Regions from separate parts of the Pseudomonas corni genome, predicted to be linked through region 2. Evidence: riboswitches for the same ligand, from Rfam matches in the RefSeq annotation. Region 2 holds a riboswitch; the other holds the start of a gene.
The links. A riboswitch is a leader RNA that binds a small molecule or an ion and turns the genes downstream of it on or off. The one in region 2 is predicted to bind manganese.
Positions count from the first base shown of each region.

Region 1: another riboswitch for manganese. It lies ahead of mntP (manganese efflux pump MntP); the one in region 2 lies ahead of ACWKV9_RS18685 (TMEM165/GDT1 family protein).

Region 1 is NZ_JBSKHW010000027.1:4,386-14,576, forward strand. Features, by position in the region: gene ACWKV9_RS27380 (DNA polymerase II) at 1-1,774, shown strand, start outside; gene ACWKV9_RS27385 (DUF2252 domain-containing protein) at 2,044-3,228, shown strand; gene ACWKV9_RS27390 (putative bifunctional diguanylate cyclase/phosphodiesterase) at 3,424-5,673, shown strand; yybP-ykoY riboswitch at 5,771-5,950, shown strand; gene mntP (manganese efflux pump MntP) at 5,949-6,512, shown strand; gene ACWKV9_RS27400 (DinB family protein) at 6,554-7,420, opposite strand; gene ACWKV9_RS27405 (ABC transporter ATP-binding protein) at 8,444-9,136, shown strand; gene ACWKV9_RS27410 (ABC transporter permease) at 9,133-9,927, shown strand; gene ACWKV9_RS27415 (response regulator transcription factor) at 10,032-10,191, shown strand, end outside.
Region 2 is NZ_JBSKHW010000012.1:71,954-82,144, forward strand. Features, by position in the region: gene ACWKV9_RS18650 (hypothetical protein) at 1-129, opposite strand, end outside; gene ACWKV9_RS18655 (hypothetical protein) at 271-537, shown strand; gene ACWKV9_RS18660 (1-acyl-sn-glycerol-3-phosphate acyltransferase) at 597-1,760, opposite strand; gene ACWKV9_RS18665 (CPXCG motif-containing cysteine-rich protein) at 1,891-2,082, shown strand; gene ACWKV9_RS18670 (putative signal transducing protein) at 2,082-2,342, shown strand; gene ACWKV9_RS18675 (SOS response-associated peptidase) at 2,394-3,032, shown strand; gene ACWKV9_RS18680 (M48 family metallopeptidase) at 3,228-4,046, shown strand; gene ACWKV9_RS18685 (TMEM165/GDT1 family protein) at 4,145-4,729, opposite strand; yybP-ykoY riboswitch at 4,817-4,937, opposite strand; gene ACWKV9_RS18690 (methyltransferase) at 4,977-5,975, opposite strand; gene ACWKV9_RS18695 (2-hydroxyacid dehydrogenase) at 6,121-7,086, opposite strand; gene ACWKV9_RS18700 (LysE family translocator) at 7,412-8,041, shown strand; gene ACWKV9_RS18705 (fatty acid--CoA ligase) at 8,293-9,969, shown strand.

The DNA.
Region 1 (10,191 bases), on a different contig from region 2:
TGAGTATTGCGACACCCGCAAGCAATTACTGGAGCGCTTGAACGAGTGGGTGGCGCGGCATGATCCGGACGCGATCATTGGCTGGAACGTTATTCAGTTCGATCTGCGCGTGCTGCACGAGCATTCGCAGCGCTTGCAGGTGCCGTTGCGGCTAGGGCGTGGCGGCGAGGTCATGGGCTGGCGTGAGCATGGTGCCGGCAACAACCACTTTTTCGCTTCCGCCGCCGGGCGCCTGATCATCGACGGTATCGAGGGCCTGCGCTCGGCGACCTGGAATTTTCCTTCGTTCAGTCTGGAAAACGTCTCGCAGACATTGCTCGGCGAAGGCAAGGCCATCGACACGCCGTATCAGCGTATGGATGAGATCAACCGCATGTTCGCCGAGGACAAGCCGGCACTCGCCAAGTACAACCTCAAGGACTGTGAGCTGGTCACGCGGATCTTTCACAAGACCGAGCTGCTGACGTTTTTGCTGGAGCGCGCGACAGTGACCGGTTTGCCGGTGGATCGCAGCGGTGGCTCGGTGGCGGCCTTCGAGCATTTATATATGCCGCTGATGCACCGTCAGGGGTTCGTGGCGCCCAATCTTGGAGAGCGGATGCCAGAAGCCAGCCCCGGGGGCTTTGTCATGGAGTCGCGTCCCGGGCTCTATGAGTCGGTGCTGGTGCTCGATTACAAGAGCCTGTATCCGTCGATCATTCGCACCTTTCTCATCGACCCGGTGGGGTTGGTCGAAGGGCTGCGTCAACCGGAAGATGCGGACACCGTGCCCGGATTTCGCGGCGGGCGTTTTTCCCGTACCCGGCATTGTTTGCCGGAGATTGTGGCCCGCGTCGCCGAGGGGCGTGAGGCGGCCAAACGCGAGCACAACGCGCCGTTGTCCCAAGCGCTGAAGATCATCATGAATGCGTTTTATGGTGTGCTGGGGTCCAGCGGTTGCCGCTTTTTCGACACGCGACTGGCATCGTCGATCACCCTGCGCGGCCACGAAATCATGCGCCTGACCCGCAAGCTGATCGAAGACCAAGGTTATGAAGTGATCTACGGTGACACCGATTCCACGTTCGTCTGGCTAAAGCGCGCCCATGCTCAGGAAGAGGCGGCGGTTATTGGCAAGGCGCTGGTCGAACAGGTCAATCTGTGGTGGCGCGAGCATCTGCAGCAGGAATACGGGCTAGAAAGCGCGCTGGAGCTGCAGTTTGAAACCCACTTCAAGCGGTTTCTGATGCCGACCATTCGTGGCGCGGAAGAGGGCAGCAAAAAGCGCTATGCCGGGCTGGTCACACGGGCCAACGGCCAGGATGAAATGGTCTACAAGGGCCTGGAAACCGTGCGCACCGACTGGTCGCCGCTGGCCCGGGAATTCCAGCAGGAGCTTTACCTGCGCATTTTCAGTCGTCGGCCCTATCAGGATTATGTGCGCGACGTCGTGCGCCGCACCCTGGCAGGCGAACTCGATCATCAGCTGATCTACCGCAAACGCCTGCGCCGCTCGCTGGACGACTACGAGCGCAATGTCCCGCCCCATGTGCGCGCCGCCCGTATGGCCGACGACTACAACCGTCAGCAGGGCAGGCCATTGCAGTACCAGAACCGTGGCTGGATCAGCTACGTCATTACCGTCGCCGGGCCAGAACCGTTGGAAATCCGCACTGCCCCCATCGACTACGACCACTACATCACCCGCCAGCTACAGCCGGTAGCAGACGCGATCCTGCCCTTCGTGCAGGACGATTTCGGCACATTGGTCGGCGGGCAGTTGGGGTTGTTTTGATTGCGCCATTGGCGTCGCGGTGACGCCGGCTGCGCTTGGATCAAAAATCACCCGGCATCCACCGTTGTGGGAGGGAGCTTGCTCGCGATGAGGCCGGTACATTCACTACATCCTCTGTCGGCAGAACATCGAATCGCGAGCAAGCTGCCTCCCACAGGCGTTGCTCTATGAACGCCAGCGTCGTAATAAATCCGTCATCTCGTAATAACTTGAAACATCTCGACACGGCCACAGGTCAACTTGAATATCCCAATTCAAGAATGCGCCCAATGAAAACACCTCGCCCATCCGCTCGCATCGAACCGCTCAATCAGCTGCGTAATCTCAAGATGGCGCAATCGGCCCATGCGTATGTGCGGGGCAGCACCGTGCAGTTTTACGAATGGCTGCACAGCCAATCAGGGCGACGTCTTCCCAGCGGGCCGCCGGTGTGGATCTGCGGGGATTGCCACGCCGGTAATCTTGGGCCGACCGGCGATTTGAAAGGGCGAATTGACATCCACATCCGCGATCTGGATCAGACCGTCATCGGTAATCCTGCTCATGATCTGGTGCGGCTGGCGCTGTCACTGGCCACCGCCGCCCGAGGTTCTGACCTGCCCGGCGTCGCCACAGCGCGCATGCTCGAAGAAATGATGCAGGGCTATGAACAGGCGTTCGAAGACGATGCCGACCAAGAGCCGCCACGGCCTGCGCAGGTGAAAGCGGGCATGAGAAGTGCGGTCCGGCGGACCTGGAAACATCTGGCCCAGGAGCGCATTGAAGACACGCGTCCCACCATCCCCCTCGGAAAGCATTTTTGGTCCCTGTCCAAACCCGAGCGCGACGCTCTCAAAGCCTTGTGCGCCACACCAGAGATCCACGCCCTGGTGACCTCGCTCAAGGGGCGCTCCAGCGACGACCGCGTCGAACTGCTGGACTCGGCGTATTGGGTAAAGGGCTGCAGTTCATTGGGGTTAAGTCGTTACGCCGTGCTGTTGGGCGTGGGGGATGACGACGATCAGGAATATTGTCTGCTCGATATCAAGGAGGCCGTCGCGGCCGCAGCGCCTCGCTTCTCAAGAACCTCGATGCCCAGGGACAACGGCAAGCGAGTGGTCGAAGGCGCCCGCTCTCTGTCCCCCGGTCTTGGCAACCGGATGATCGCCATACGCATGCTCGACCGTGGCTTTTTCATCCGTGAGCTGCTGCCCCAGGACATGAAGCTTGAGCTCGACCAATTGAGCCAGCGTGAGGCGATGCGCGCAGCGGGGTATCTGGCGCGAGTGGTCGGCCTGGCACACGCACGGCAAATGGATCAAGCAACCCGCTCGTCCTGGATCAATGATTTGCAAGGCAATCGAAGTCAGACGCTCGACGCGCCTTCGTGGCTTTGGTCCAGCGTCGTGCAACTGGTCGGCAGTCATGAAAAAGGCTACCTGGAACACTGCCGACGCTATGCCATGCAGCATTAAGCAGACAGTCGATGGTGCCGTCGCTATCCGTGCGAATAGGCTGCGAGTGATTTGCTGATCGCACGGATTGGCTGGCGCAACTCTCTGCCCATCAAGCCCCGCCATTAGTCACAACCGTGAGGTGTAGTGATGGCTAGGTGATATCTTCTCTGACATGGCAGCTTATTCCGCCGGGCTACTTTGCGGGCAATCGACATGGTAAATGACACAAATACTCAGCGCGCTGATGCGCTGAGTCTGCTGGTGCAAGCCGCTGCGCATTCGGCAGATTGCACCCGTGGATTGCTCATAGGAGGAGCGCAGGGGATCTGGCGGGTCATTGCCAGCTATGGCGCCCAGGAAGACTTGGCGGTGGAAGCCACGGCTGAAGATTTTCTGCGCGCCGCTATCGCACAGGATGATCTGATTGTTATCAGCCAAGTGACCGGGCAGGCAGTCCCGATCCTGTTCCACCGCTTCATGCAGTTCTGCGACGGTTTCATGGTCGGCATCGCGGTGCGCGGGGCAGACGAGGATTTGCTGGGGGTGCTGCTCGTCAGCAGCGCCGAGCCGCTGCAGCGCTTGAGCGCGGCGCAGACTTACGCGCTGCAAACCCACGGCGCCTTGTTCAGCACAATGATTGCGGCCAAAGACGTGCCAGCCGCGCATTCCGATGATCCACTTATCGAACGCTTGAGGTTGCTCGAATCAGTGGTCGTGAACGCCAAAGACGCGATCCTGATCACTGAAGCAGAACCGATTGATCTACCAGGGCCGAGAATCGTTTATTGCAACCCGGCATTCCTGGCGACCACAGGGTTCGATTCAGCGGACGTGATTGGCAAGACGCCGCGCATTCTCCATTCAGATAGCACCAACCGTGCGACGTTGGACAGCATTCGTGATGCGCTGGAAAAATGGCAGCCCATTGAGGTCGAGCTGATCAATGAACGCAAAGACGGCAGCAAATTCTGGGTTCAACTGAGCATCGTTCCGGTGGCTAACGAACGCGGCTGGTTCACCCATTGGGTGTCGGTCCAGCGCGACATCAGCGAACGCAAGGAAGCGGAATTGCTCGCTCGCCAGGCGCAAGCCGACAGGGACGCCAAGGTCGCGCTGGAAACCCGGTTGCTGGAGCGGGAACGCATCGAAGAAGAGCTCTCCTACGCTGCGTTTCACGACGATCTCACCTCGTTGCATAACCGGGCCTACTTGATGTCCCGGCTGTTAGGCATGTTCAACAGGGACGGGCCGGACCAGGTTCCAGCGGCCACCGTGCTGTTTCTCGATCTCGATCGATTCAAGTTCGTCAACGACAGCCTAGGCCACCTGGCGGGCGATCACCTGCTGAAGGTCGTCGCCCGGCGACTCGAAAATTGCATCAGAGCCGAGGACATATTTGCCCGTGTTGGAGGGGACGAGTTTGCCATCCTGCTGGCAGGCGATGATCAGGCATCACTGGCCATAGACCTGGCCCAGCGCATCGTCAGCCAGTTGAGTCTGCCGGTGGTGATCGATGGCCAGGATATTTTTACCTCGTGCAGCCTGGGTATCGTGACTGCCGATCACACCCACCAATCCCCTGAGGATCTGCTGCGCGATGCCGATGTTGCGATGTATGCGGCGAAGAGAAGAGGGCGAGGGCGCTGGACCCTATTCGACGCATCGATGCGCAAAGCCGCTGTCGATGCATTGATGATGCAAAACGCGCTGAAACAGGCCATTACCCGCGACGAGTTTTCCGTGGTCTACCAGCCGATCTATAACGTCAAGACCGGCGAAATCAGCGGCGTCGAAGCCTTGGTAAGGTGGCTGCATCCTGAGCTGGGCCATGTCCCTCCGGACGTGTTCATTTCTGTGGCTGAGGACATCGGCGTGATCCATGAACTGGGGCAGTGGGTCATGCGTCAGGCATGCATCGAATTGCAGCACTGGAAACGCGAATTCTCCTCCCTGCAGTTGCATCTGAATGTGAACGTTTCGGGAACCGAGTTCAATCGCCCGGGTTACGCGTCCCAGGTCAGCCAGATACTGGCGTCCACCGGCGTCGCTGCCCGTGAGCTTCAGCTAGAGATCACCGAGTCAGTGTTTCTGCACGAGCCCGAGGCCACTGCCAAAGTGCTGGAAAGCGTGCGTGCGTTGGGCATTCGCGTCGCCCTCGATGACTTCGGCACGGGCTACAGCTCACTGGGCTACATCGACCGCTATCCGCTGGATGCGATAAAAATTGATCGCTCTTTCGTGTCCAGAATGATGTCTTTCGACCGCAGTGACGCCATCGTGCGCAGCATCCTGTCGCTTGGCAGAACCCTGAACCTGGACATCACCGCAGAGGGCGTCGAAACCATGGCCCAGCTGCAGCGGTTAAAAGAGATGGAATGCCCCTTCGTGCAAGGCTTTCTCTTCAGCCCGCCGGTGCGCGCGGAGGAGGTTGCGACGTTGTTGCGCGCGTGGACGACACGCTGATGGGCTCTGCGATGGGGAGCTCAACCGACAGAGCGGAGCGTTGCCGCTATGGCGGTGAACTTATTAATGTTTTTTTCACAAGTAACTGACTAGACTGCGCACCTTCGTTGGGGAGTAACCTGCTTTTGCAGCATTGCAAAAGCGTCCGTATCAACATTCTCGGCAACCTGCCGTGGTGCGGACACCGTTCTCGGTTGGTGAGACCAGCGACACTTCCATGCCTAAAGTCGGGCGTGTGGTTGTGTCGTTGACTCATAGCCCGACTGGACGTAACCGTGAATCCGATTTCCCTCATTTTCCTTGCCCTGGCCATGTCCACGGACGCCTTCGCGGCGGCCATCGGCAAAGGCTCCAGCCTGCACAAACCGCGTTTTCTCGAAGCCCTGCGCACCGGTATTATCTTTGGTGTGATCGAAGCCATCACGCCGATTATCGGCTGGGGCATCGGTCAGGCTGCTTCGCGGTTCGTCGAAAGCTGGGATCACTGGATTGCGTTCACGCTGCTGGTCATTCTTGGCCTGCACATGATCTACAACGGCCTGAAGCATGAGGAAGAAGAGGAAGAAAAACCCACCCAGCATTCGTTCATGGTGCTGGCCGTGACAGCGTTTGCCACCAGCATTGATGCCTTGGCAGTCGGCGTGGGCCTGGCGTTTGTCGACGTAAACATTTTTGTTGCCGCCGCAGCCATCGGTCTTGCCACCATGACGATGGTAACGATTGGTGTGATGCTCGGCCGAGTGCTGGGGACGATGGTCGGCAAGCGCGCGGAAATCGTCGGCGGCGTGGTGTTGATGCTGGTCGGTGCGACCATTCTCTACGAACACCTGTCGGCCTGATCGTGAGTCAGTGCGGGCGCGTAATAATCTTTAAGCGCCCGTTACTGCCAGATGTCGGCCTCGCTCAATCCCAATACGTGCATTTCCTCTTCGCGCAATCGGCCATCGGCCTGCAGGAAAAACTCATCCAGTTGCGGCGGCGCCACGCGGGTTCCTGAAAGCATGGTATGCACTTGGCCGCGATGATGGATTTGGTGTTCGAACAGATGCAGCAAGATCCGGTCGATGCGCTCCTCAAACAGCCCTTCGGCACGATCCAGCCTGACCTTGCGCGCAGCATTTGCGCCCACCACACTTTTACAAAACGCCACTAACGCACGATCCGTTGTCCTTTGCGCAGACGCTACTTCGAGAAAGGTCCTGCTCGAACAGGAAGGCAGCGCCTGTCCAGCCAAGTCACCTGACAGCGCGGCGAGGTAGTAATCGTCCACATCCAGAATGTGGCAAAGCGTGCTTTGAATCGAAGGGAAGAAACCGGTGCGCGGCGCTTTGTATTCGACTTCGCTCAGCGCTTCGCAGGCGCTCAGCAAACGTTGATTGGCCCAGAGGTTGTTGAACGCTTGCGCGAGGAAGTAATTCATGACCGGTCTCCGAACGCAGGGGCGATTGTGCTCAGCATAGTCCAGCGCAAGCTGGCCGTGCTCCCCGGGACTGCTGCCGTTTCCGGCGCATCGCCAGCGTCTTGTTCTAAAGTTTTGGTTTTGCCGAAAAATCAGCAGCGCTTCAGATTCATTGTGGGAGCGAACCTGTTCGCGAAGGCGGTGGTTCAGATGACAGAGATGTACCGGCTGCACCACCACCTTCGCGGACAGGTCCGCTCCCACGTGGATATCAGCTCGGTCCAGCAATCTGCGCCGAACACAAACCCTGTAGGAGCGAACTTGTTCGCGAGAAGGTTTGCCTGACACACCGCAGTGTCTGTCTCGCCAACAAGTTGGCTCCTACAGGGATTTGCGTTGGTTCGCCCTACACCAACCCCGTGGGAGCGGACCTGTCCGGGAAAGGGCCGCCAGATTCGACATACTTGTTGCGCCTGATACATCGTCTTCGTGGGCAGGTCCGCTTCTACAGGGATATCAGCTCGGTCCAGCAATCTGTACCGAACACAAACCCTGTAGGAGCGAACTTGTTCGCGAGAAGGTTTGCCTGACACACCGTAGTGTCTGTCTCGCCAACAAGTTGGCTCCTACATGGATTTGCGTTGGTTCGCCCTACACCAACCCCGTGGGAGTAGACCTGTCCGCGAAAGGGCCGCCCGATTCGACATACTTGTTGCGCCTGATACATCGTCTTCGCGGACAGGTCCGCTTCTACAGGGATATCAGCTCGGTCCAGCAATCTGCGCCGAACACAAACCCTGTAGGAGCGAACTTGTTCGCGAGAAGGTTTGCCTGACACACCGCAGTGTCTGTCTCGCCAACAAGTTGGCTCCTACAGGGATTTGCGTTGGTTCGCCCTACACAAACCCGTGGGAGCGGACCTGTCCGCGAAAGGGCCGCCCGATTCGCTACATTTTTTGCGCCTGATACATCGTCTTCGTGGGCAGGTCCGCTTCTACAGGGATATCAGCTCGGTCCAGCAATCTGCGCCGAACACAAACCCTGTAGGAGCGAACTTGTTCGCGAGAAGGTTTGCCTGACACCCTGCAGTGTCTGGCTCGCCAACAAGTTGGCTCCTACAGGTATCTGCGTTGGTTCGCCCTACACAAACCCCGTGGGAGCGGACCTGTCCGCGAAAGGGCCGCCAGATTCGACATACTTGTTGCGCCTGATACATCGTCTTCGCGGACAGGTCCGCTCCCACGGGTCGTGCGTCGAATCCAGATTTCGGCAGATCACGCGTCTGTTTCACCGGTTTTTGACGAGCACGGAGTTATGCTCTATCGCGTTTTTTGCCCAAGGCCTGCGCTCATGGTTTTAAAGGATGTTGCTGTGCCCCCAAAGGACGTGCTGATAGAACTGAGCGGCGTCACCCGCGTCGATCCGCTGCGCCGCACGCCTTTGCTGCACGCTACCGATTTCTGCTTGCGCGGCGGTGATCGGGTGGCACTCACCGGCGCGTCCGGCTCTGGCAAAAGTGTCTTGCTGCGCACGTTGGCGCTGCTCGATGCGCCGGATACCGGGCATCTGCTCTGGCGGGGCGAGCGCGTGGCCAGTGCTCAGGTGCCGGGGTATCGGCGGCATGTCGGTTATCTCTCCCAGCGCCCGGCGATGATCGAAGGCACGGTAGAAGACAACCTGCGCTTGCCCTACAGTCTCAAAGCGTTCACCGGCGAAACGTTCAACCTGGACACCGTCACCGAACTGTTGACCGCCGCCGGCAAAACCCGCGCATTTCTTCAGCAAGCTGCAGCGGACTTATCCGGCGGCGAGGCTCAGGTGGTCGCATTGATCAGAATTTTGCAGACCGGCCCCGACGTGATGTTGCTCGACGAGCCGACCGCCGCGCTTGACCCTGCATCTGCCCGCACGGTCGAGCAACTGGTGCGCGCCTGGTTCGATGGACGCTCTTCATCGGCCCGCGCCTACGTTTGGGTTTCCCATGATCAAGCGCAGGCCGAGCGGGTGAGCAACCTGCGTCTGACCATGGATGCAGGCCGCTTGATGGATGCCCAGACACCATGAACTATCAGAACCTGTCTGCGTTGGACATGGCCATTGCCGCCAGTCTGATCCTCATCAACGGCGCGCTGTCGCTGCTGCTCAGGCTCGGTCTGGAGCGCCAACTGATCTGGGCTGCGATTCGCACGGTGGTGCAATTATTAGCCATCGGTTACGTGCTGGGCTGGGTGTTCGAGTTCGCCTGCTGGTACGTGGTGTTGCCGATCATGTGCCTGATGACGCTGGTCGCTGGCACTTCAGCGGCAGGCCGGGGCAAGCGTACCTACGCAGGTCAGCGTCTGGACAGCGTGGCCTCGGTATGGATCAGCTCCTGGCTGGTGACTGCCATTGGACTGTTCGCCGTGATTCGAATCGACCCCTGGTACGAGCCGCAATACGCGATCCCGATTCTGGGGATGATTCTGGGCAACACCTTGACCGGCGTGTCGCTTGGTATGGAGCGCATGACCCAGGAACTGACCACCGGACGCGGTACGATCGAGATGATCCTGGCGCTCGGCGGCACTCGCTGGGAGGCCGCGCAGGACGCAACACGGCAAGCGGTCAGGGCGGGCATGATGCCGACGCTGAACCAGATGACGGTCGTCGGCATCGTCAGCTTGCCAGGCATGATGACCGGTCAGGTGCTGGCAGGCGAAAACCCCGAGGACGCCGTGCGCTACCAGATCGTGATCATGTTTCTAATCGCCGCCGCTTCTGCCCTGGGTACGGTAGGCGCTGTGCTGCTCACCTACAGACGCCTGTTCTCGGCGGATCATCGGTTTTTGCTGCACAAGCTCGCGGCGCGTACCTGATACGTCGCACCCCTTCGCTTGCACGATTTTCGCATGGCTTTGTCCCATGGCCGTAAACTGGCTCGCTGGTTTTACGATTGATGCAGCAAAGAATGGATGGGCCGATGCGCAAAGCACTATGCATAGAAGACGACACGGACACCGCTCAGGAGATCGCTTCGGAGCTTAACCGCGGCGGATTTTTGGTGGAATGCGTGGACAACGGCGCTTGCGGATTGAAGCGGGCGCTGGCGGGTGAATTCGATGTCATCACCCTGGACCGAA
Region 2 (10,191 bases):
CCCGCCGAGGGCGCAATAGACCAGCCAGTGTCGATCCTGCACGTTGAACGCCAATGCGTCGATCAAAGCCTCTTGCTCGTCGCTAGGGGCAATCAAATAAAGGCGATCCTGGTTGTTGGCATGCAGCATGATGTCGCTCCGGGAGACAGGGTGCGGTGTTGAGGTGCCACACAGTGCCCGGTTCAGGTGACGTTAAGGTGACACACGTTAAATTGCCATCTGGATCCTACAGAATCCGGCGTCACTCATTCCGACGCCATTGAGGCCATCATGCTGCTTCCATTGTCTCCCGCGATGACCCTGAATCTATTCGCGCTGCTCGCCGCAGGTCCCGGTGTCTGGTTGCTTCAGGTCACCCGCAACCGAGAGCAACGCGAAAACGCTCATCTGCACACGCTCACCGAGCAGTCGCAGATCGACGAGCCGATGCATGTGATGGACGTGCCGACCCTGCGTCTGATTCGCACCTGTTACCGGATCGGCGCCGCGTGTCTGGGTTTTGCGCTGCTGATGTCGTGGGCCAGTACCCAGCTTTAGTCCCCAAACCCTGCAAACGAAAACGGCGCCCGAAGGCGCCGTTCTCAATACTCTGCTGTTTAAAGCGGCAGACCCGCCTTGACCCGATACTGATTGCGCACCGGCGTTGCGTATTGCAACACCAGATAAGGACGGTGCTCATCGGGGCAGCCCTGCAGACGCCGCTCCCATTCTTCCTCTGCACGGGCCAGTTCATCGGCCGCAAACACCTCGTCAGCGCGGGGGACGTTCAAGGCCGGATCGGCATCGGCCCAGCGCGCGTACGCCAGGTAATGCACCGGAAACAGCCGATAGCCCCCGAGAATCTGACGGTCCATTTCGATTGCCAACTGCTTGGTGTCCTCGAACACCTCGGTGATGGGCTGTGCAAAGTTCACATGCACACGGCCTTTGTAGCCGGTGATGCCCAGCGCGATGCTGACATCATCCTCGCCAGGCGCCTTGGTGTAGCTGCCGGTGCTGGCGCGAATGAACAACTCCCGGGCCTTGGCGTGATCGCACGGATCGTACTCGTAGCTGATCGACACCGGCGTGAGGTTGAGCGAGCGAATCACTTCGCCAAATGGCTCGTCCTTGCGGCACATGTGGAACATCTTGAGGATGGCCGATTCGGTGCGGTCGTCGCCGTCTTTGGCGCGCCCTTCGGCCTGAGCGATCCAGATTGACTGGCAATCGGTGCGAATCGAATGGTTGATATACGCTGACAGCAGATGGTACGAGGCCATCTTCTCTTTGCGGCCGGTGATCGAGCGGTGAACGATAAAGCTCTTGTTCAAGCGCATCAGGTCACTGACGAAAGGCTTTTGCAGCAGGTTGTCGCCGATGGCAATGCGTGGCGTCGGCAGACCTGCGTGGTACACCGCGTAATTGACGAACGCGGGGTCCATCACGATATCGCGGTGATTGGCCAGAAACAGATAGGCCACGCCGGACTTGAACTGCTCGACGCCGGTATAGGTCACACCATCAGTGGCGCGCTCGATTGTATGGTCGACGTAATGCTCGACTTTGTCCTGCAACGCAGCGACCGTGTCGATACCGGCGAACTGGCGCCGCAACTTGCGGGCAATGGCGGGCTGCAGTACCCAGCCCAGCGAGTTTGCCAGGCGTGGGAAACGGAAGTGGGTGAGGATTGCGAGGAACGCCTTGTCACTCAGCAGCCGAGCCAGAACGGCTTTTACTTCGGAGTCGTTGTAAGGTCGGATGGCATCGAATTCGCCCATCATGCTCTCTTGTTGAAAACGGCTAGGGTAAAGGTGGCCGGCGCCGGGAAAACAAGCCCGGGGCTGTGAACATCAAGACCGGCCTTTAAATGAGCGGCGATTATACGCAAAACTGGCCCTGGAGACCGCGATGCACGAAATACAACCCTCAGCACCTTATGAATGCCCTTACTGCGGCGAGCCCGGCGAGACTACGCTCGACCTGACAGAAGGCGACAACAACTTCATCGAAGACTGCCATGTGTGCTGTCGCCCGATTGAATTTCACCTCGAAACAGACGGTGAGCAATGGGATCTGCAAGTGCGTGCCGAGAACGATTGATGCGCAAAATCTACGAGCCGGAAAATCTGATGGAAGGCGAGCTGCTGCAAGGCATGCTCGCCAGTGAAGGCATTGAGGCCCACATCACCGGCCGGCATTTGCTCGGCGGCGTCGGCGAGCTACCCGTTTTTGGATTGCTGGGATTGTCGGTGGACGATGGTCTGGCAGATCGGGCACGCCAACTGATCACTGAGTACAATGGCGCTTTTCCGTTGCCGGGCGATGAGCCCGACAGCTACCCCGACGTACTGCTGTGCTGAAGCGCTTCGAGTTCTGCGTCATTCGCCTTCAAAAAGAGTTGTCTTGAGCCCATGTGTGGACGTTATGCCCTGTTTCGTTGGACGCCCGCCTTTGCGGCCTTGCCGGGCTTCCCGGCGGACCAGAAAGCTCAATGGAACATTTCACCCGCCGATTCAGTGCTGATGCTGCGTGCCGGGCCAGTTTCCGACGAGGGTGAGCCGTGCAGAGAATTAGCCCGCGCCCGTTGGGGTTTGACCCCGCCGTGGCTGACCGATATGTCTCGCACCCCCGCCCATGCCCGCGCTGAAACCGTGGCTGAACAACCGATGTTTCGCCAGGCTTTTCGTGAGCGTCGTTGCCTGCTGCCCGCCAATGGTTTCTACGAATGGCGCGGAGACGTGCGCAAGCGACCGTTCTGGCTGACGCCGGGGGAGGGTTCGGCGCTGTTTTTCGCAGGGATTTGGGAAGCGTATCCGGTTGAAGGCCACACCTATTTAAGCGTTGCGGTAATCACTCAGGCTGCGGCGAATCAGCGTCGACCGCTGATTCTCGATGCCCAGGGCCAAGCCGACTGGTTAGCGAACGATACACCGTTACCGGTTTTGCAGGCGCTGCTCGCGGCCCCACAAACTGCTTTGCGGGAGCGGCCTCTGGCTAATTTGATTAATGATCCAAAGCTCAATGCACCGGAATGCCTCACCCCGGCTTGAAGCCTCATTGTGATGAATTTGTGGGAGGGAGCTTGCTCGCGAGAAGTTGCTTGTTTTCAAAGAGGGGTTATTTGAGCGGGCCTCTCGCGAGCAGGCTCCCTCCCACGATTTTTCAGGACATGGCAAACCGCTGCCATCTGGTAGATGCACACGGTATTGCCTAGGATGTGCGCCATGATTTTCAGGAGATTTTCGATGCGTCAGATATTTGCCCTTTGTACCTTGAGCGCAGCCGTGCTGCTGGGTGGTTGCTCCGCCGTCAATACCACCAGCGGCGATTCGGTGGGTGTTGAGCGCAAGCAGTACATGTTCAGCATGCTCTCGACCGATCAGGTCAACCAGATGTACGCCCAGTCGTACCAGGAGACCGTCAGCGAGGCGACCACCAAAGGCGTGCTGGACAAGGACAGCGCCGAAGCCAAGCGAGTGCAGACCGTGGCGAAGCGTTTGATCGCTCAGGCGCCGAAGTTGCGGCCGGATGCGGCGCAATGGCAGTGGGAAGTTAACCTGATCAAGAGTGACGACCTGAACGCCAACTGCGGGCCGGGCGGCAAGATCATTGTCTATACCGGGCTGATCGATACGCTGAAGCTGAGCGACGACGAACTGGCGGCGGTCATGGGCCATGAAATCGCTCACGCCCTGCGCGAACACGGTCGTGAAGCCATGTCCAAAGCCTATGGCGTGCAAATGGCCAAACAAGGGGCTGGTGCGTTTTTGGGACTGGGGCAGGACAGCCTTGCGCTGGCGGACACCGTGGTCAATTACAGTCTGACCTTGCCGAACAGCCGCTCCAACGAAAACGAAGCGGATTTGCTGGGCCTGGAGCTGTCAGCGCGTGCCGGGTACAACCCCAACGCCGCGATCACTCTCTGGCAGAAAATGACCGCTCAATCGGGCGCTTCACAACCTGAATTCATGAGCACCCACCCGGCGTCGACCAATCGTATTGCGTCCTTGCAGGCGGCAATCCCCAAGGTCATGCCGCTGTACGAGCAAGCGCCGAAGTCTTAACGTTTTTGTAGGAGCGCGCTTGCCCGCGATTGCGTCGTGCCAGACACCAAATGTGTTGTAGGCCGATCGCGTTCGCGGGCAAGCGCGCTCCTACAGAATCAGACCCAACCGCTGATCTGCATCGCCTTATAAACCGCCACAATTGCCAGCACGAAGAACGCCGTGGCGGCAATGCGTCGGATCAACGTCAGTGGCAGTTTCTCTGCCGCGAAATTCCCCGCCAGCACCACCGGCACGTTGGCGATCAACATCCCCAGCGTCGTGCCCAGAATCACCAGCCACAGATACGAATATTGCGCGGCCAGCATCACTGTGGCGATTTGCGTTTTATCGCCTATTTCCGCGATGAAGAATGCGATCAGCGTGGTCAGGAACGGTCCGAACTTGCGCCCTGTGCCGGCCTCGTCGTCGTCCATCTTGTCTGGGACCAGGGTCCATAATGCGGTGGCGGTGAAGCTGGCGGCGAGAATCCAGTGCAGCACGGCATCGGAAAGGAAGCTACTGAACCAGGCGCCCACAGCACCAGCCGCGGCGTGGTTAGCCAGCGTCGCAGCCACAATGCCGGCAATGATCGGCCAGGGCTTGCGAAAGCGAGCGGCGAGGATAAGTGCGAGGAGTTGGGTCTTGTCACCGATTTCGGCAAGTGCGACGACAGCGGTGGGGACCAACAGGGATTCCAGCATCAGGTTTTCCTAAGGGGCGGGTCGACACGGCTATGACACGTACAGCCTCCCCGCCCCGGGTAAGGTGTGCGTGTCATAGGTCTTGTCAAACCACCGATCCGTCTGAGCGGATCTGGGGTCGCACGCACCATGGCCTTCGGGCCAAGTATGTTGATGCGTGCCATACGAACGTGGCGTTCGCGGGAGACTACTCCCCTAGGACGGTGCGGATTTTGCCTACACAGGTCGCGTTGAGCAAGCGCTAATTTCAGGCCTTCTTGGCGCGATAAATCCGGAAACCCTGGCCCTCGGCCATCGTCGCGCACGGCCCGAGATACTGCTCAATGATCGGCTGATACCGCAGGAACGTGTTGGCGACCAAGCGCAGTTCGCCTCCTTTTTTCAGATGTTCACGCGCTTTTCTGAGCAAGTTTTCCGATGCGGCATAGTCGGTGTGTACGCCGGTGTGGAAGGGTGGGTTGGTCAGAATCACGTCCAGGTGCTTAGGCGCAGCGTCGATTCCATCGCCCGTCACAACTTCTGCCTCAAGCCCGTTGGCCGCCAGTGTCAAAAGACTGCTGGCGGTCGCGAACGCGTCTACGTCCAGCATCGTGACTTGAGTGTCGGGATAGCGACGCTTGACCGCAGCGCCCAGCACGCCTGCACCGCAGCCGAAATCGAGCACATGCCCGCCCGGTAATCGGTCAAGATTCTCCAGCAGCAAGGCCGAGCCTCGATCAAGACGACCATGGCTGAAAACGCCTGGCAGGCTGATGACTTTGAGCAGCGCGTCACCGGCCGGAACTTCGAAGTGCTTGGCCAGGCTTTCCAACGTGACGGCTTGAGGCGGGGTTTCAACGGTCACTTGCCAGAGCTGGCAATGACGGGCGCTGTCGAGTTTGCGAGCACGACCGAACGGGCTCAGTTGGCGGGCAGCCGCTTCGATGCCCGCACGTTTTTCTCCGACCAAAAACAAGTCTTGTCCACCCAGGCGAGAGGCGAGGGCGTTCAGCAGGTATTCGGTCAAGTCTTTGGCTTTTGGCAGGAACAGGACGGCTGCATCGAACGGGGCTTCGGGGGCGTGAACGCCGAAATGCGTGCGCTCGGTGAAACGTGCTTCAAGGGCCGAGAAGTCGCCAGCGTGCCAGCTCCAGCCTTGTGCGGCGGGCAGCTTGCCCATCAAGTCGTCGGCGGGCAGGCCGGCCAACAGCAATGAACCCTGAAACAGCCCAGCCTGACGGAGTAACACTTCACTGCGCGGGTCCATCTTAGGCTCCTGAAAAAAGGGCGGAGTTTAACAGCACAAGTCTGTAGGAGCGCGCTTGCCCGCGATTGCGGTGTGCCTGTGACGACGTTTTCGATTGATACACCGCAATCGCGGGCAAGCGCGCTCCTACAAAGCTCAGGCGCTGTTAACTCACCACCCGAACCGGCGCGCCTGCATAAAACCCCAGCGCATTCTCGTTCACTTGCCCGACGATCCGCTGCCGTGCTTCCTGGCTGCCCCATGCGCTGTGAGGGGTGATGATCAGGCGCGGGATATCTCCGGACAGCAGCGGATTGCCGTTAACCGGCGGCTCGACGGTCAAAACATCTGTCGCCGCGCCGCCCAATTGGCCGTTGCGCAAAGCATCGGCCAGCGCCTGTTCGTTGATCAGCCCGCCGCGTGCGGTGTTGACGATAAACGCATGGGGTTTGAACAGACTCAGCTCGTGGGCGCCGATCATGTCGCGGGTGTGTTCATTGAGCGGGCAATGCAGGGTCAGGGCGTCGATTTGAGGCAACAGCTCATGCAACGGCACGCGATCCGGTCGGGCGGGACGGCCGGGGATTTGCCCCAGCAGCACGCGCATGCCGAACGCTTCGGCCAGCCTTGCAACGGCGCCGCCTAGCTCGCCGTGGCCTAACAGGCCCAGAGTCTTGCCTTCCAACTCGACAATCGGGAAGTCCAGCAGGCAAAACTGTTTGGATTTCTGCCACAGACCTTGGTGAATCGCCGCTTGGTAATCCAGCACGCGAGTGGCCATCGCCAGCAGCAGCATCAACGTGTGCTGGGCCACCGAAGGCGTGCCGTAGCCCTGACAGTTGCTGACCACCACGCCATGTTTGCGCGCCGCTTCCAAGTCGACGTTATTGACGCCGGTGGCCGTTACCAGCACCAGCTTGAGGTCCGGGCAGGCCGCGAAGGCCGCCGCATCGATCATGATCTTGTTGGAGATCGCCACTTGCGCACCTTGCAGACGCTCGATGACTTGATCGGGCGTCGTACTGGCATGCAGTTCAAGCTCGCCGAAAGTGTCACGCCAGGGAGTTAGGTCCAGATCCCCCAGATCCAGAGAAGTGTGGTCGAGGAAAACGGCTTTGCGGTTGTCGCTCATGTACTGGGCTCCTGTAGCTCAAGGGCGCGATGACTTGTAGGACGTCTCCCATAGTGCTTCAAGAACTGACCTCTGTGCCAGTTACGCACTCCTACAATTTCATGCATCTGTGCCAATCACACCCGCCCAGGAGTGTTCATCAGTTTTGCTGCGCAGATTCTGTAGGAGCGAACTTGTTCGCGAGACTTTGGATCTGGCACGCCGCCTGACCGCCTCGCCAACAACTTGGCTCCTACGGTCAACTCCGAGGCTTTTGCTCCGAATGACGGCAGAGTAATGTAGCGACCTTACCCGAGCCTGCTGCTCTGACCTGCCGGAGACCCCCATGTACTGGACGGAATTTCTTACCGTTGCCCTGATTCACTTGCTCGCCGTGGCCAGCCCCGGTCCTGATTTTGCGGTGGTAGTTCGCGAAAGCGTGACCCACGGCCGAAAGGCAGGTACCTGGACGGCGATGGGCGTGGGCAGCGCGATTTTCCTGCATGTGGGGTACTCGTTGCTGGGCATCGGCCTGATCGTTTCGCAATCGATCGTGCTGTTCAATGCGTTGAAATGGGCGGCTGCGGCGTACCTGCTGTACATCGGCATCAAGGCGCTGCGGGCCAAGCCGGCCAGCGCTTCTGATGCGCCCGTCGATATTGCCGTAGGCCAGCGCACGGCCCGCGGGGCGTTCACCGCAGGCTTCGTCACCAATGGCTTGAATCCCAAGGCGACGCTGTTTTTCCTGTCATTGTTTACTGTGGTGATTAATCCCCACACGCCGATGGTGGTTCAGGCGGGGTACGGCGTTTACCTGGCGGTGGCGACAGGGCTATGGTTTTGCATGATCGCGCGCCTGTTCAGCCAGGCACGGGTGCGCGCAGGCTTTGCGCGGATGGGGCACTGGTTTGACCGCGCCATGGGCGGCGTGTTGGTAGCGTTGGGCCTGAAGCTGGCGTTTACCGAGATGCATTGAGGGCCGCTTCACCCTGTAGGAGCGAACTTGTTCGCGAGAAGATCTGCCTGAATCACTGCAGTGTGTGCCTCGCCAACAAGTTGGCTCCTACAGAATCTGTATGCGCCGTGTCCATTCCACTGCACCAAATGGCGCAACGCCAGCCTTAACACTTGTCACTCAAATCATCCCTTTGGCTGATTTGACTGGCGGGCGGGGTCTCTAGAGTGCATATTTTTCGCAACGCCTATGCACCTTGAAAAGGGATTCCTATGTTGCAGACTCGCGTGATTCCACCCGCCGACGGCGCTTACCAATACCCCCTCCTGATCAAACGGCTGCTGATGTCCGGCAGCCGCTACGAAAAATCACGGGAGATCGTTTATCGGGATCAGACGCGGTTTTCGTACCTGACGCTCAACGAGCGCATTTCAAGGCTCGCCAACGTCTTGACTCAAGCGGGCGTCAAGGCGGGGGACACCGTGGCGGTCATGGACTGGGACAGTCATCGTTACCTGGAATGCATGTTCGCGATCCCGATGATTGGCGCGGTTATCCACACCGTCAATGTGCGTCTTTCGCCCGAGCAGATTCTGTTCACCATGAATCATGCCGACGACACGTTCGTCTTGGTCAACAGTGAGTTCCTGCCGCTGTACAAGGCCATCGAGCCGCACCTGACAACTGTCAAAAAGACGCTATTGATTACCGACACCGCCGACAAAACCGCCGACCTGACCAACTTGGTGGGCGAGTACGAAACCCTGTTGGCCGCAGCGAGCCCCGACTATCAGTTCGAAGATTTCGACGAAAACTCGGTGGCGACTACGTTTTACACCACCGGCACAACGGGTAATCCCAAAGGGGTGTATTTCACCCATCGTCAGTTGGTGCTGCACTCCATGGCCGTCGCAACGATCATGGGCAGCATCGAAGGGGTGTTGTGTCACGACGACGTGTACATGCCCATTACGCCGATGTTCCATGTGCATGCCTGGGGCGTGCCGTATGCGGCCACCATGCTCGGCATAAAACAGGTTTATCCCGGCCGTTACGACCCTGAGCTACTGGTGGAGTTATGGCGCAAGGAAAAGGTCACCTTCTCCCACTGCGTGCCGACCATCATGCAAATGGTGCTCAACGCCAAAGCCGCCAAGGACGTCGATTTCAGCGGCTGGAACATCATCATCGGCGGCAGCTCGCTTAATCGGTCGTTGTATGAGGCCGCGAAAGCCAAAGGTATCCAGTTGACCGCTGCATATGGCATGTCGGAAACCGGTCCGTTGATTTCTGTCGCGCACCTCAATGAAGACCTGCTGGCGGGCAGTGACGACGAGCGCCTTACGTTTCGGATCAAAGCCGGGACGCCTGGCATTCTGGTGGAGGCAGCAATCGTGGACCTGGACGGCAACTTTCTGCCGTCCGATGGCGAGACCCAAGGCGAACTGGTGCTGCGCGCGCCGTGGCTGACCCAAGGATATTTCCGAGAACCAGAGCAAGGCTCGCAGTTGTGGGCCGGCGGCTGGTTGCACACCGGCGACGTGGCGACGCTGGACAGCATGGGCACCATCGACATTCGCGACCGCATCAAAGACGTCATCAAGACCGGCGGTGAGTGGATTTCCTCACTCGCGCTAGAAGACTTATGCAGTCGTCATCCTTCCGTGCGTGAAGTGGCCGTGGTCGGGATCGCCGATCCGCAGTGGGGCGAGCGACCTTTTGCGCTGCTGGTCGCGCGTGACGGGCATGTCATTGATGCCAAATCGCTGAAAGAACATTTGAAGCCGTTCGTGGAGTTGGGCCACATCAACAAGTGGGCGATTCCTAGTCAGATCGCGCTTGTTACTGAAATTCCCAAGACCAGTGTCGGCAAGCTCGACAAGAAGCGCATTCGTCTGGACATCGTCGAATGGCAGAGCACCAACAGCACGTTTCTTTCTACCCTCTGATTCATGCTTTGAATCGGCCTTCTGCGTTGTTTTTAAACGCGCAGAAGGCTCAAGGCCTCTACGGCGGGCATCGCGCTTGCCAAATCTGCAAAATCAGCCATTCTCCCCCCTGCCACAGACACAGGTGCGCCGAAATCGGCGTGCCAGACGCTTTGACGCTGCAAATCACACTTTAGAGGGATCGCGCAGTGGAGCGTGCTGGCTATAGTCGGCACTAGGTAG